2 regions of the Metabacillus sp. KH_069 genome follow, and region 2 is predicted to be linked to the other one. Evidence: riboswitches for the same ligand, from Rfam matches in the RefSeq annotation. Region 2 holds a riboswitch; the other holds the start of a gene.
The links. Region 2 has a riboswitch for glycine ahead of AC3ISE_RS21975 (amino acid permease). Riboswitches for the same ligand answer to the same signal wherever they lie in the genome.
Positions count from the first base shown of each region.

Region 1 (7,695 bases), 1.4 Mb from region 2:
TTTAATATATGCTCTTCTACCGTGTTTTTTGTAGCCATGTTATAAATGTAAACGTCCTTTTCCTGACCGAGGCGATGAATCCGGCCAATTCGCTGTTCTAGCCGCATGGGATTCCAGGGCAGGTCATAATTGATGATGTGATTGCAAAATTGAAGATTTATGCCTTCGCCCCCGGCTTCTGTTGCAATAAGCACTTGAACGCGGTTTTTAAATAAATCTTTCATCCAATCTTTTTTGCCCCGCTTAAATCCTCCCCGAAAAGGAACAGAAGTAATGCCGTGCTGCTGCAAAAACCACTGCAGGTAAAATTGAGTGGCACGGTATTCAGTAAAAATGATCACTTTATCATCAATTCTTTTAATAAGCTCTACTGTTTTTTGAGCTTTAGAGTTTCCGTCCACCTCATCAATGCACTGCATCAATTCCCTGATAATAGGTTCAGGAAGCGGGGAGGCCTCACCATCAGGCCGCTCGATCATTTTTTTCAGCGTCATATACACAGCTTCTCTGCTTGAGCAAGCTTCTCTTTGAAGGGTCATGATGGAAAACATGCTTGCAGCAGCCGTTCCGAACGATTTCAGCCTGGAAATAGCTGTGTACAAATTTCGTTCAGCTGGAGAGAGTTCAATTGGAACCGTTTCAACATGGCGTTTAGGCCAGTCAATTCCGGTATCGCCGCGGCGGTTTCGAATCATTACCTTGTTGACAAGCTCCTGCAGATGCTCATGATGTTCGAGTGAGCGATTTTTTGCTGAGAAAACTTCTGAAAAATAAGCTTCGTTTCCAAGATGACCGGGTTTAAGAAGAGAGACAAGATTGAAAATCTCTTCTACACGGTTTTGGATTGGAGTTGCTGTCAGAAGCAGGCAGTATTTCTTTTTCAGGCTCTGAACAAATTCATAGTTTTTTGTTTTATTATTTTTGAGTTTATGAGCCTCATCTATAATGACTAAATCATATTGCTGGGCAAGGACAATTTCCCTGTGAGGACTTCGTTTTGCTGTATCAATAGAAGAAACAACCACATCACATGCTTCCCATACATAGCTCTTTTTCTGCTCAACAGCTGGAATATAGAATTTTTCATGCAGTTCTCTTGCCCATTGTGAAACAAGGGAGGCCGGCACAAGAATTAAGATCTTATTGGCCAGTCCGCGGATCATATATTCTTTTACAATCAGTCCGGCTTCAATCGTTTTTCCAAGCCCTACCTCATCTGCCAGTATCGCTTTGCCGTTCATATGCTCTACTACTTGTCTTGCAACCTCTAATTGGTGAGGAAGCGGTGTGAAATCGGTCAGATGATTTGGTGCCTGCAAGCCTTCAAATGAAGGAACAATTAAATGTTTTTGCACTTCACAGGCGAGTTTGTAATTTTCCCAGCTTGCCCAGGGTCCATCATCTTCAAGTTTCTTAAAAAAAGTATCCTGCCAGGAGGAATCAAAGTTGATTTTTACATTCATTAATGACAGCCCTTTCAAGAAAAGGTATTGTTATACTGGATCGTTCACTTTAAAGTGTGAATTCGTAGTTTATTATGATAAAATACAAATAAAATAGGTTAAACACGAACATTAAACTAAAATATATGTTTAATATTTGTGTAAAAATAGATTGATGAATATTGTTCATAATGGTAGGATGTTAATAAGTAAGAAAGTTGCTAACATACTTACTTTTCAGTCAGCAAGCTTCTTTTGTCAAAAATGTCAAAATGTCAAAGAATGTTATTTCTTAGTATGACCAGTTTTAAAGAAAATATGAGCGAATGAGAACAAGGGGAGAGACTGCCGGCGGCTTCATTGGATGTATGCCGCAAACGCAGCGCCGAAGGAGCAAACATCTGTGAATCTCTCAGGCAAAAGAACTCTTGTTTGACGCAACTCTGGAGAGAGTTTGTGAAAGCAGCAAACCACCAAAGGGGAAAGCTTTGCATATATTGGCAAGGTAAACTTTCAGGTGCAGGGACAGAGACTTCCTTTTTACATAAAAGGGGGGTCTCTGTCCTTTTTTTATACTTTTTGGGGAGGCGATTTGATTATGGCGGATTTAAAGCGAACACCATTATTTGATGTTTATAAAGAGCATGGAGCAAAGACCATTGATTTTGGAGGATGGCATTTCCCGTTCAATTTTCTTCTATTAAAGAGGAGCACGAAGCCGTTCGGGAAATGGCAGGCTTATTCGATGTTTCGCATATGGGTGAAATTGAAGTGACAGGCACGGACAGTCTCGCTTTTCTTCAAAAAACGATGACGAATGATGTTTCCCTGCTGAAAGACGGCGGAGCCCAGTATACGGCTATGTGCTATGAAGATGGCGGAACAGTGGACGATTTATTAATTTATAAAAAATCAGACTCTCATTATTTATTAGTCGTAAATGCTTCAAATATTGAAAAAGATTATGATTGGCTGGTCTCGCACAAATTCGGAGATGCAGAGCTGCATAATGTTTCATCTGAAATTGCCCAGCTGGCCATACAGGGTCCAAAAGCTGAATCAATTCTACAACAATTAACAGAAACAGATTTAAGTGAAATCAAGTTTTTTAAATTCAAAGATGACGTTGTCATAAATGATGTAAAAGCGCTTGTCTCAAGAACGGGTTATACAGGCGAAGACGGCTTTGAAATCTATTGCCCTTCTTCAGAAGCGCCTTCCCTTTGGAGTGCGATTTTAAAAGCAGGCAAAAATGATGGAATTCTTCCTTGCGGTTTAGGGGCACGCGATACACTGCGCTTTGAAGCAAATCTTCCTTTGTATGGCCAGGAGCTTACTAAGGACATTACTCCGATTGAGGCAGGAATTGGCTTTGCGGTAAAACCGAATAAAGAGACAGACTTCATCGGGAAAGATGTATTAAAAGAACAAAAAGAGAATGGCACAGCAAGAAAGCTTGTCGGTATAGAGATGATTGACAAGGGGATTCCAAGGCATGGTTATGAAGTATTTCATGGAGACGAACAAATCGGCGAGGTAACGACCGGCACTCAATCTCCTACATTAAAGAAAAATATAGGCTGGGCTCTGCTGAAAAAGGAATTTGCAGAACCAGGCTCTGAAGTGAGTGTTCAGGTGCGCAAGAAACGCTTAAAAGCAGTTGTAGTTTCAACACCTTTTTATAAACGACCAAAAAAATGAACTAGTTTGAAAGGGGAACACATCCATGAAACATCGTTATTTGCCGATGACAGAACAAGATCAGCAGGAAATGCTTGACGCTGTCGGAGTATCTTCTATAGATGAGCTTTTCTCAGATATTCCCGAGAGTGTGCGTTTTCAGGGGGAATACAAGATCAAACAAGCAAAGTCTGAAACGGAACTTGTAGGTGAGCTGAGTGAGCTTGCTTCTAAAAACAAGGATTTAAGAAGCAATGCTTCTTTCCTTGGCGCAGGTGTATATGATCATTACATGCCGATCATCGTAGATCATGTTATTTCACGATCAGAGTTTTATACAGCCTACACTCCGTATCAGCCTGAAATATCACAAGGCGAGCTTCAGGCCATCTTTGAATTTCAAACGATGATCGCTGAGCTTACTGGAATGGATGTTGCAAACTCATCCATGTACGACGGCGGTACTTCTCTGGCTGAAGCTGCCATGCTTGCTGCCGGTCAAACAAAAAAGAAAAAAGTCATCGTTTCAAAAGCTGTTCACCCGGAAAGCAGAGATGTTCTGAAAACATATGCAAAAGGACAGTACATTGAAGTAGTAGAAGTGCCAGTGAAAAATGGCGTAACCGATCTTGAAGCTTTAAAAGCGGAAATGTCAAACGATGTTGCGGCTGTCGTTGTGCAATATCCAAACTTCTTCGGGCAAGTCGAGCCGCTTAAAGACATTGAACCTATTGCTCACACAGGAAAGAGCATGTTTATCGTGTCTTCTAATCCGCTTGCGCTGGGAGCTTTAACACCTCCTGGGAAATTTGGAGCTGATATTGTGGCAGGCGATGCTCAGCCATTCGGTATTCCTACTGCTTTTGGCGGACCGCACTGCGGATATTTTGCTGTAACTCAAAAATTGCTCCGCAAAGTACCGGGACGATTGGTTGGACAAACGACAGATGAACAAGGCAGACGCGGGTTTGTCTTAACCCTGCAGGCACGTGAGCAGCATATTAGACGTGACAAAGCGACTTCTAATATATGTTCAAATCAGGCTTTAAATGCTTTGGCAGCCTCGGTTGCCATGACTGCACTGGGAAAAAAAGGCGTAAAAGAGATGGCTTTGCAAAATATTCAAAAAGCAAATTACGCTAAAAAAGAATTTACTGCAAGCGGGATTGAAGTTCCATTTGAAGGGGCAATTTTTAACGAATTCGTCATTAAATTAAACAAACCGATTAAAGAGGTAAATGCGAAGCTTATTCAAAAGGACATCATTGGAGGTTTCGATTTAGGCAGTGTATACCCCGAGCTTGAAAACCACATGCTTGTTGCGGTAACTGAATTGCGCACAAAAGAAGAAATTGACTTATTTGTTAAGGAATTGGGGGATGGACATGAATAAGCAGGATCAGCCATTAATATTTGAACTGACAAAACCAGGACGAACAGGCTATAGTTTGCCTTCATTGGATATCCCTGAATTGGCAGCAGATGAATTGATTCCAAGTGAATATTTGCGTGCAGATGATGCTGAACTTCCGGAAGTATCTGAACTTGATATCATGAGACATTATACAGCTCTTTCCAAGAGAAACCATGGAGTTGATTCCGGGTTTTATCCGCTTGGATCCTGTACGATGAAGTACAATCCGAAAATTAATGAAAATGTTGCGCGTATGGCAGGATTGGCTCATATTCATCCATTACAGGATGAGAGTACAGTTCAGGGTGCACTTGAGCTAATGTATGATTTACAGGAGCATCTCATTGAAATTACCGGAATGGATGAAGTTACACTTCAGCCTGCAGCAGGAGCTCATGGTGAATGGACCGGCCTGATGATGATCCGTGCTTATCATGAAGCGAACAATGACTTGAACCGGACTAAAGTAATTGTTCCTGACTCGGCTCACGGAACAAATCCGGCATCTGCCACTGTAGCGGGATTTGAGACGATTACGGTTAAATCAAACGAACAGGGGCTTGTTGATCTTGATGATTTAAAGCGTGTGGTAGGGGACGATACAGCTGCGCTTATGTTGACGAATCCTAATACCCTGGGCCTTTTTGAAGAAAATATATTGGAAATGGCGAAAATTGTTCATGATGCAGGAGGCAAGCTTTATTACGACGGTGCAAATTTAAATGCCGTACTAAGCAAGGCACGTCCCGGCGATATGGGATTTGATGTCGTTCATTTAAATCTTCATAAAACATTTACCGGCCCTCACGGAGGAGGCGGTCCTGGATCTGGTCCAGTCGGAGTAAAAGCTGATCTGATTCCGTACTTGCCAAAACCTGTTTTAGTAAAAAGAGATGATAAATATACGTTTGACTATGACCGCCCGCAGTCTATCGGCAGAGTAAAGCCATTCTACGGAAACTTCGGAATCAATGTCCGTGCATATACTTATATTCGCACAATGGGACCTGATGGATTAAAAGCGGTGACGGAATATGCAGTACTAAACGCCAACTATATGATGAGAAGACTTTCAGAAGCTTATGATCTGCCATTTGACAGACATTGCAAGCACGAATTTGTTCTGTCAGGCAAGCGCCAGAAAAAATTAGGGGTCCGTACGCTTGATATCGCAAAAAGGCTGCTTGATTTCGGCTATCATCCGCCAACAATCTACTTCCCGTTAAACGTTGAAGAATGCATCATGATTGAACCGACTGAGACAGAATCAAAAGAAACGTTAGATTCATTTATTGAGGCGATGCTCCAAATCGCAAAAGAAGCGGAAGAAAACCCTGAAATCGTCCAGGAAGCCCCGCATACGACAGTTGTCAGCCGCTTAGATGAAACAACAGCAGCAAGAAAACCGATCTTGCGTTATCAAAAGCAATAAAAGATGCAAAAAAAGGATTCGCTCTTCTGCGGATCCTTTTTTCTATATTAGATAAAAAAGGGTCTGCAGAACTGTCTGCAGACTTCTTCTTATTTCTTTGCTTTAATTTTACCGCCCCAGCCCTTAAAGCCGCCTTTTAGCATGTAAAGATCATTGTAGCCTTTTCTTTTCAGCATTTGAGCTGTGCGTCCGCTTCTGACAGTGTTTTGGCAGTAGATGTAGACAGGCTGATCTTTGCGGATTTCCTTATGTCTTTGTCTCATTTGAGATAAAGGAATGTTTCTTGCTCCAAGAATATGTCCGCCGTCAAATTCATTTGGTTCACGGACATCAATTAACTGAGCTTTTCTGTATCCTGCTCGGAATTCTTCTTCCGTTAATGTTTTCATAATTTTACGCTGGTAAAAATAAGAGTAAATCGTGTAGGCTGCTAGTGCACCTAATAGAATCAATAAAAAAATCCATGTTGTCAAGCTGACCCGACTCCTTTATAAGCAACTTTTCTAAGACAAGTTCAAATGAACTTTAATAATATTGGACAACTACTATTATATAAGAGCAGGATCAAATTGTCATCTATGAATAAGACATAAATATTTTCAACCTTGCCTTCTTTTTGATAGACTAGGTAAGGCACAGAAAATGAAATACATACTTATCATGGAAAATGGGGTATGAAGATGGCTAAAGAAACTTGGAGATTTATTGATTCAGGGAATTGTTCCCCGTCCTATAATATGGCATTAGATGAAGCGCTGCTTGAATGGAACAGTCAGGGAATGATCCCGCCGGTCATTCGTTTTTACGGCTGGAACCCGGCCACTCTTTCAGTTGGATACTTTCAGAAAGCCGAAAAAGAAATTGATCTTGATGCCGTTAAAGAGTACGGGCTGGGATTTGTCCGCAGGCCGACAGGAGGCAGGGGGGTTCTTCATGACAAAGAGCTGACCTACAGCGTCATCGTGTCAGAAGAGCATCCTGAAATGCCAAAGACTGTAACAGAAGCATATAGAGTCATATCTGAAGGTATTCTTCAAGGTTTCAGGGAACTGGGACTTGATGCATATTTCGCCGTTCCGAGAACCGAGGAAGAGAAGCAGGGGCTTAAGAATCCTCGGTCTGCCGTATGTTTTGACGCACCCTCCTGGTATGAACTTGTTGTAGAAGGACGCAAGGTAGCAGGGAGCGCTCAAACGCGCCAAAAAGGAGTCATTCTTCAGCACGGCTCCATTTTGCTCGATATAGATGAAGAAATGCTTTTTAATCTGTTTAAGTATCCAAGCGAGCGGGTAAAAGAACGAATGCAGAAAAATTTTAAAAATAAGGCAGTAGCTGTCAATGCGTTGCGTGAAATTCCTGTTACTCTGGAGGAGGCAAAGCATGCATTTAAAAAGGGCTTTGAGATGGGTCTGAATATTTCGCTTGAGCCTTATACACTGACAGATGAAGAACATGCATATGTAGAGAAGATTGCAATGGAAAAATATGATACAGATGAGTGGAACTATAAACGATAAGCGACTTGAACTTAGTCGCTTTTGTTTATTTTTTTGTGATGGTTTTCAAATTATTTCAAACCATTCCTTATTTTTCTAACTTCAAGATCTCTTCGGATTTTGCAAGCGACAAAATTCATCAAAAAAAGTGATTATGGAGTTCCTACCTTCTTTTTTCTCATTATTTCTGCTTCATTTGTGCAGTTATTAATTTGACAAAATAAAATAGGT
Region 1 covers NZ_CM174460.1:2,976,191-2,983,885, reverse strand. Annotated here, with positions in the region: gene AC3ISE_RS14980 (DEAD/DEAH box helicase) at 1-1,463, opposite strand, end outside; glycine riboswitch at 1,769-1,880, shown strand; partial or broken gene gcvT (glycine cleavage system aminomethyltransferase GcvT) at 2,041-3,143, shown strand; gene gcvPA (aminomethyl-transferring glycine dehydrogenase subunit GcvPA) at 3,169-4,515, shown strand; gene gcvPB (aminomethyl-transferring glycine dehydrogenase subunit GcvPB) at 4,508-5,968, shown strand; gene AC3ISE_RS14960 (rhodanese-like domain-containing protein) at 6,058-6,429, opposite strand; gene AC3ISE_RS14955 (lipoate--protein ligase family protein) at 6,649-7,485, shown strand.
Region 1: linked by a shared signal. The riboswitch ahead of gcvT (glycine cleavage system aminomethyltransferase GcvT) and the one ahead of AC3ISE_RS21975 (amino acid permease) in region 2 are both predicted to bind glycine.

Region 2 (7,695 bases):
AAAGGAACACCACCTCTCAGAAGGTTCGCAGGCGGAGCGGTGGAACATATGGGAGATGTCGGGAGAGACAGCCGGGCAACGAAGACAGAAGTGATCAAACTAAGGTTAACGAACGACATCCTCGCAGTCGTGCCTGTCGTATACTCTGCCCAGTCTAACGGAGCAGGTTCCTTCTACCGATACAAGGTGTCGATGAGCATCGATAATCACAATGGAACCTCCGTTACGATTTCCGCCAAAAACGCCAATGACAACGACCGGATCTATACCTGTGTGCCCGGAATCCTCCATAATACGCAAGATGGAGTGATCATAAGTCCGCTGGAGCTGTATAGTATACCCAACTCAGAGTATAGGCCTAAACTTAGGATGGGCGCTTCCAATATGGTCGAAGTCGTCATGGATGCCGGTCCGATTAATGATTATAAATAAAGTAGGAATACATTAAAAAAAGTGGACTTACCTTTAAATTAGTAAGTCCGCTTTTTGCTTATTTTAGATTTATAGCATGCTATTTATAAAAACTACTTTTACACAACAGTCCCAGCTTCAGCCAAAACTCTCTTTTCCCTATCCAGGTCCGGATGCACCTTCCTCACCACACTCGGCCTTGCCAGAGTAATGACAACCCCAATTAGTATTGCTGCAGAGGCAAGCAGGATGTACTGTCCCGGTACGGCGTCGTACAGGAATCCGAATATAATCATTCCGAGGGGCATGAGAGCCATGGCCATCGTTTCGATAAGGGAGAAGACGCGGCCTTTGTAGTCGTCTTCGATCATTTTCTGCATCATGACCTGAATTGGTGTATTGATGATGATGATCATGGCACCGAAACTGAACATGAGAATCATGTAAAAGGTGAAGATGGCCCAGTAGGACAAGTCAATCATCAATGGCATCGCAGTGGCTCCGAGGATGATGCCAATGGCTAGTATGCCGCGTTTTGAGACGAGAAACGGGTACTTGACTTCTTTTCGGACAGAGAAGTAGATAGATAGGACGAGCATGCCGGCGGCGAAGGCTCCCTGGGTAAATCCGAAATGCCGGGACGCCAGGTTCAACTTTTCGATCAGGACGTAGGAGTAGCCTACCTCAAAGGCCCCAAACAGGAAGTTGATGATGAGGGAGAGCCAGATCAGGGTCATGAGCACCTGCTTTGTTTTTAAGTAATGCAGTCCTGCTCTCATGCTCTGCCACATGGATTCTTTCGGCTTCCCTTCTGTTCTGCGCTTTGCGAAGAGGGTAAAGTTCATGGTTGATTCAAGGAGTACGGCTATGATGGAAGCGGCGATGTAGATGATAAGAAAGGTCTCCATTGAGACGGCTCCATACAACAATCCGCCGGCTGCCGGGCTGCCGATTGCGGCGAATGACATGGCGATTTGGTTCAGTGACATTGCCCGCTGGATGCGTGCTTCATCAACTAAACCGGTGATGGATGACGAAAACGTGACGGAAGAAAAGGTGGATGCGATGGCAAGGATGCTTGTTGTGATGTAGATGGCGGTCAATGAGAGTCCATAGGTCAGGCTTACGTAAAGAAGTCCGCTGATGGCAAGGGTAGTCGAGATCTGTGCGAGGATGACAATTTTTTTCCGTGAGTATTTGTCTGCGGCATAGCCTGCAAAGGGTGAAATCAGCGTCCGCGGCAGAATGTTGCAGAGCAGGTTTGCGGCAAAGCTTGTGGCCGATCCTGTGATCTGCAGGATGTGGAAGCTGATGGCAAAGGCATACACCTGTGCGCCGAACGTTGAGATGAGCTTGCTGATGGTGAAGGTGAACAAATGGTAGGTCGCCATTTTTAATTTTCTTATTTCTTCCATTAAAAACCCTCCATATTTCAAAAGTTTAATTTAATTAAACAAATTATACCGCATTCTGCTATTCCATTTCAAGCGAAAGTTTAATAAAATTAAACTAATTAGAAAAATTGGGGTGTTAACCATGATTGGGGAACGAATACGAAACCTGCGGAAGCAGAAAAAGCTGACACTTGCAGAGCTTGCGGGATCAGAGCTGACAAAAGGGATGCTCAGCCTGATTGAGAACAATAAGGCGAATCCGTCCATGGAAAGCCTGGCCTATATCGCGAAGCGTCTTGAGGTGGATGTGTCACAGCTGGTAAATGAGGTTAACGTGGTTGAGCTGAGAGAAGTACTAAATGAAGCAGAGAAAGAATACAGCGTAAGCAAGGAAGATCCAGCCGATAAGTATGAAAAACTCATTCAGCTTATAGAGCCCCATGTCCATAAGCTCCAGCAGGGATATGAAGCGGCAAGGCTGCTCGACCTCTATGGGCGCAGTTTGTACCGGGAAGAGAAGGAATGGAAGGAACCGATTGATAAAGCGGCGGCACTGTATGAGCAGATGAACCTTACTCAAAAGCGGGCGAGTATTGGACTGTTTAGGAGTATTGTTCATTTTATCCGTCACCATTATGAAAAAGCGCTGGAGGTTCTGCTTTTTGAGCGGAAAATGATCGAAGAAAGGTTTGCCTATATCGATCCGATCACGCGTCTTGATCTCGATTATCATGAAGCGGTTTTTCACTTTGCAGTCGGCAGCACAGAGTCTGCAAAGCGCGTGATGAATGATGCGATCGCCTTTTCAAAAGAGAATAAAACGTATTACCTGATCGATGATTTGTACCGGCTGGCGGCTGCTTCCGCCCAAATGGCTGAGGACACAGAGCTGTATAACTACTACATCATGAAATTGAAGCAATATGCTGAATTCTCAGAAGATGAAGGCTCCTGGCTGAGCTATCACATTTTCAGCATCGAATCTCTCATTTCGGTCAAGCACGATTACCATTCCGCACTGGAGATCATCGATTCGTACTTAGAGGATGCTGATTCTATCCTGAAATTCAAGGAATGGTTCTATCTTGAAAAAGGGAAAGCCCTGCATGGCCTCGGGGAATATGAAGAAGCCATCCGGTATTTGGATCAGGCGGAAGTTCCGCCCTACCATCACCACCCGTTTGATCTGTCCCAGTTTTATTTGAGCAATACGTACAAAGCCCTTTGCTATGAAAAGCTTGGGAATTCAGATAAAGCTTTGGCAGCCGCCGGGACAGCGGTGGAACAGTTTGAGTCGATGCCGGATTCGCCGTATAAGGAGTTTAGCAGGAAGACTTATGAGGAGCTTGGCGGAATGAGTGGGTAAACCTGCTAATAGGAAGATAACCTGAATTCATTGACAAACCCCTCCCCACCCCCTACAATTAATCATTATTCAGAAATACTCAAATTTAATATAAAGCAAGCTATGATGGCTGTGGATCACACTACAGCCGGAGCAGCTTCTGGAGAGACCGCTGATAGTGGCGGCGCCGAAGGGTTCACAATCTCAGGCAAAAGGACAGAAGAGTATGAAATTGGGGTTTGGTTTACTCGTTTTTGCGGGGCGGCAAATGCTATTTTGGTATTCTTCAAAAAGAGATTGGGATTCTTCCAGTCTCTTTTTTTATTGGATTTTTTTACAGCTTAGAAGGAGGAGTTCAGAATGGCACAGCAGGAATTGAAGAGAGATTTGGCGAACCGCCATGTGCAGCTGATTGCAATTGGCGGAACGATTGGAACGGGGTTGTTTTTAGGTTCGGGCAAGGCGATTCAGCTTGCGGGACCGTCGATTATATTCGCTTATTTGATTGTCGGGGTTGCATTGTTTTTTATGATGAGGGCGCTTGGGGAAGCTGCTGCTGTCAAAGGCGGGATATGAATCGTTTACGGATATTGCGGAAGATTATCTTGGGCCGCGGGCGGCGTTTGTGACAGGGTGGACGTATTGGTTCTGCTGGATCATGACGGCGATGGCCGATGTGATTGCGGTCGGTGTGTACGTGCAATACTGGTATGACATTCCGCAGTGGGTTCCGGCGCTTGTGTGTTTGCTTCTTTTACTTGGGCTCAATCTCCTCACGGTGAAGCTCTTTGGGGAATTGGAGTTCTGGTTCGCGCTGATCAAGGTGGTGACGATTCTTGCTCTGATCGTGGTCGGGGTGATCTTGATTGTGATGGGCTTTCAGACAGATGCGGGAGCTGTTACGGTGAGCAATCTGTGGGAGCACGGCGGCTTGTTTCCAAACGGAATGAGCGGATTTTTGCTTTCGTTTCAGCTGGTTGTGTTTGCATTTGTCGGGGTGGAACTGGTTGGTGTGTCGGCGGCGGAAACGTCCAATCCGAGAAAGAACATTCCGTCTGCCATCAACAAAATACCGCTCAGGATCTTGTTTTTCTACGTCGGCGCTCTAATTGTCCTGCTCAGCATCAATCCGTGGACGGAATTGAATGCTTCGGAGAGTCCATTTGTGAAGACGTTCAGCCTGATCGGCATTCCGCTTGCGGCGGGAATCATCAATTTCGTTGTTTTGACGTCTGCTGCATCTGCCTGCAACAGCGGGCTGTTTTCGACAAGCCGTATACTGTTTACGTTAAGCAAACGTGACCAGGCGCCGTCCTCCTTCAGAAATCTGACGAAACAGCATGTGCCGGGCAATGCGCTGTGGCTGTCAACTGCAATCGTATCAGCGGGTGCGCTTCTCAGCAAGCTGATTCCCGAGCAGGCCTTCGGCATTGTGACGACAATCAGTGCCATCTGCTTTATCTGGGTGTGGAGCGTGATTTTGATCTGTCATATTAAATACCGGAAAACCCGTGAGGACCTGCATGCTAAATCAGCATTCAAAGCTCCGTTTGCGCCGTTCATCAACTTTGCGGTGCTGGCGCTGTTCGGACTGATTCTGATCGTGATGCTTGTGGCGGATGAGACACGTCCGGCGCTGATGCTGACGCCTTTGTGGTTTATATTGCTGTATGTTTTGTTTCGATTTAAAAGAAAATCCATTAATAGAGCATAACGAAATGTGCGCAAGTGCTAATTTGAATTTAAGCGCACTTTCAGAATGTAGAAGGAATGTGCAGTGTTCTAATCCGAGCTTAATCGCACATCCTGGCTGTAGCAGAAGACTGGAAGTGTTCTAATCGGAGTTTAATCGCACATCCTGGCTGGAGCGGGAGAACAGAAGTGTTCTAAACCGCCATTAATCGCACAATCCCGGCTGCAGCAGAAGTGCGGAAGTGTTTTAATCCGTGAACTGAAGGTCGGAACCAGAAAAAACACAAAGAAGTACCAAAGAACTAAGTTCTTGATACTTCTTTTTTTTCTTTTATTTGGTGGATTCTATCAAGAAATCCGCAGCTTCTCTCTATGGGTGGTGTCCTGTTGCTTTTGGTCTAAGCGATGGCTTAGGAAAGTTAGGAGACTTGCGGAGATGGCAACTAGTCCGCCGACCCATGTCACATTCATCAAATCTCCTTGATGGTAAACGATTCCGCCTAGTGCGGAGCCAAAAGCGATACCGACATTGCTTGCGACTGGCATCAATGAAGCGGCGAGTCCTGTTGCTTTTGGCTGATAAATACCGGCAAGGTCGATCAAATAAAGCTGGGTGGATGTTGTTAAAAGAATGGCCATTAATGACATCAGGCCAATGTTAACCAATCCGAAAATTAAATTGTTTGTTGTCCAATATAAACCGATCAGGACAATGGCTTGCACGAGAAAAACAAACCTGAGACGTCCGATCGCATTGTGGCTGGCAATTTTGCCGGCGAGTATGTTGCTGAAAATCGAAATAAATCCGTAGCCAAACAAAATCAAACTGATTGAACTGCTTGGCGCTGCCATTTCTTTAAGGATTGGAACGAGGTACGTAAAAACGGCATACGTTGCTCCGAATCCAAGAGATGGAATGAAAAAAGCCATTAAGATTCGCGGGTGTGTCAACAAAGAAAATTGATCACGCATCGAACTTCGGGCTTGCCTTTGCATATCAGGCAAGACGAAGAAAGATGCTAAAAATGCAATTCCCCCAAGAAAAGTGGTTAACAGGAAGGTTGCATTCCAGTCGTACCAATCAGCGATTAAAGTACCTATTGGAACTCCGATCACGTTTGCAAGAGTAAAACCGCCAAAAACAAATGAGATGGCAAGGCCGCGTTTTGCGATCGGCATGGTTTCACTGGCAACAATCATGGCAAGTGAGATTAAAACCCCTGTTACAATCGCCGTCATCATTCGAAGTCCAAGGAGCAGGATATAGCTTGAGGATATGACGCACAAAGCATTCAGAATGATGAACGCTCCTATCAAAAACAACATCCATTTGCGCTTTGGAAAATGGCTTGTTGCAGACATGACGAGTGGTGTGGCAACGGCAAACGTAATCGCAAATGCAGAAACAAGTGTGCCTGCTTTTGAATTTGTTATATGAAGACTCGAGGAAATATCGGTCAAGATTCCGACGATAACAAATTCGCTTGTCCCGAGAACAAATGTTAATAAAGCAAGTGTTAATATGAGCAGCCAATGCCGCTTGGTCAATTCTATGTTGTCCATAATTACCTCTTTTCTTAGATGTACATAAATGTGTTGCATGGCAAATAAACAATCTAACTATCATACCATAATACATTTTTACGCTTAATAAGGTAGGTGCCATTTATTATTACCAGCTATGGAAAATAGTAATTAGCCGATATTTTTTTGTTATGAAATTTTATGGAAGGGCAAATTTCCATTTAACTAGAATTCATAAAAAATAGGGATGTCCGTTTAAAAATAGTTGAATTTGATTTTGGTAAATAAAGGAGAGTTTGATGAAGTGAAGAGCCTGTCACGCCCTAGTTTTATCCGGTTTTTAAATGAAGCGTGTCATGAAGGGTTTCTTCAAAATCAAAAAAATTGACCCAACTCTTATAGAGGAGTAGAATCGTCATCAATTCGAATGAGGAATGTCTATTAATATAATAGAGGTTTAGTAAACAGATAACATCCACAAAACCATTAAGAGGTTTTATCCTTTTCTTTTTTTAAAGTATTTAAAAACGATCTAAGGAGAGTGCAATATGGAAAACTATCAAGAACTCACAGCGAAGCAACAGTCATTTTTCCGCAGCGGGAAAACAAAAGATGTGCAATTTCGCATTGATGCATTAAATAAATTAAAAGAGCTTATGTCGTCACATGAACAAGAAATTATTGACGCTGTAAAAGCCGATCTTAATAAACCTGAAGTAGAAGCAAAGCGTGCTGAGATTGGTCTTGTTTTAGGAGAAATTAACTTTATGATTGAGAATTTATTTTCTTGGTCTGCTCCAAAAGAAGTGGAAACACCTTCGACTCATGCAGGTGCTGCAAGTTTTATTGTGCCTGAACCCTATGGATCTGTACTTGTGATTGCACCATGGAACTATCCGTTCCAGCTTGCAGTCAATCCGCTTGTAGGAGCCATAGCAGCTGGGAACTGTGCCGTATTAAAACCTTCTGAGTTAACACCTCGGACATCCGGTCTTTTGGCTAAGATGATTAATGAAAACTTCCCAGAAGAATTTTTATGTGTGGTTGAAGGTGAAGTTGAAACGAGCACATCTCTGTTAAAAGAGAAATATGATTATATCTTCTTTACCGGCAGCACAGGAGTAGGGAAAATTGTTGCAGAAGCGGCAGCAAAACATTTGACCCCAGCCACACTGGAGTTAGGCGGTAAAAGTCCTGCTATTGTGCACGAGGATGCTGACCTGGGTGAAGCAGCAGCACGTATTGCGCGCGGGAAATTTGCTAATGCTGGCCAAACATGTGTGGCGCCGGATTATATCCTTGCACATCGGAAAGTAAAAGATCAATTGA
Region 2 covers NZ_CM174460.1:4,385,806-4,393,500, reverse strand. Annotated here, with positions in the region: gene AC3ISE_RS21990 (TerD family protein) at 1-432, shown strand, start outside; gene AC3ISE_RS21985 (MFS transporter) at 531-1,826, opposite strand; gene AC3ISE_RS21980 (helix-turn-helix domain-containing protein) at 1,948-3,171, shown strand; glycine riboswitch at 3,301-3,380, shown strand; partial or broken gene AC3ISE_RS21975 (amino acid permease) at 3,511-4,864, shown strand; gene AC3ISE_RS21970 (MFS transporter) at 5,191-6,405, opposite strand; gene AC3ISE_RS21965 (aldehyde dehydrogenase) at 6,915-7,695, shown strand, end outside.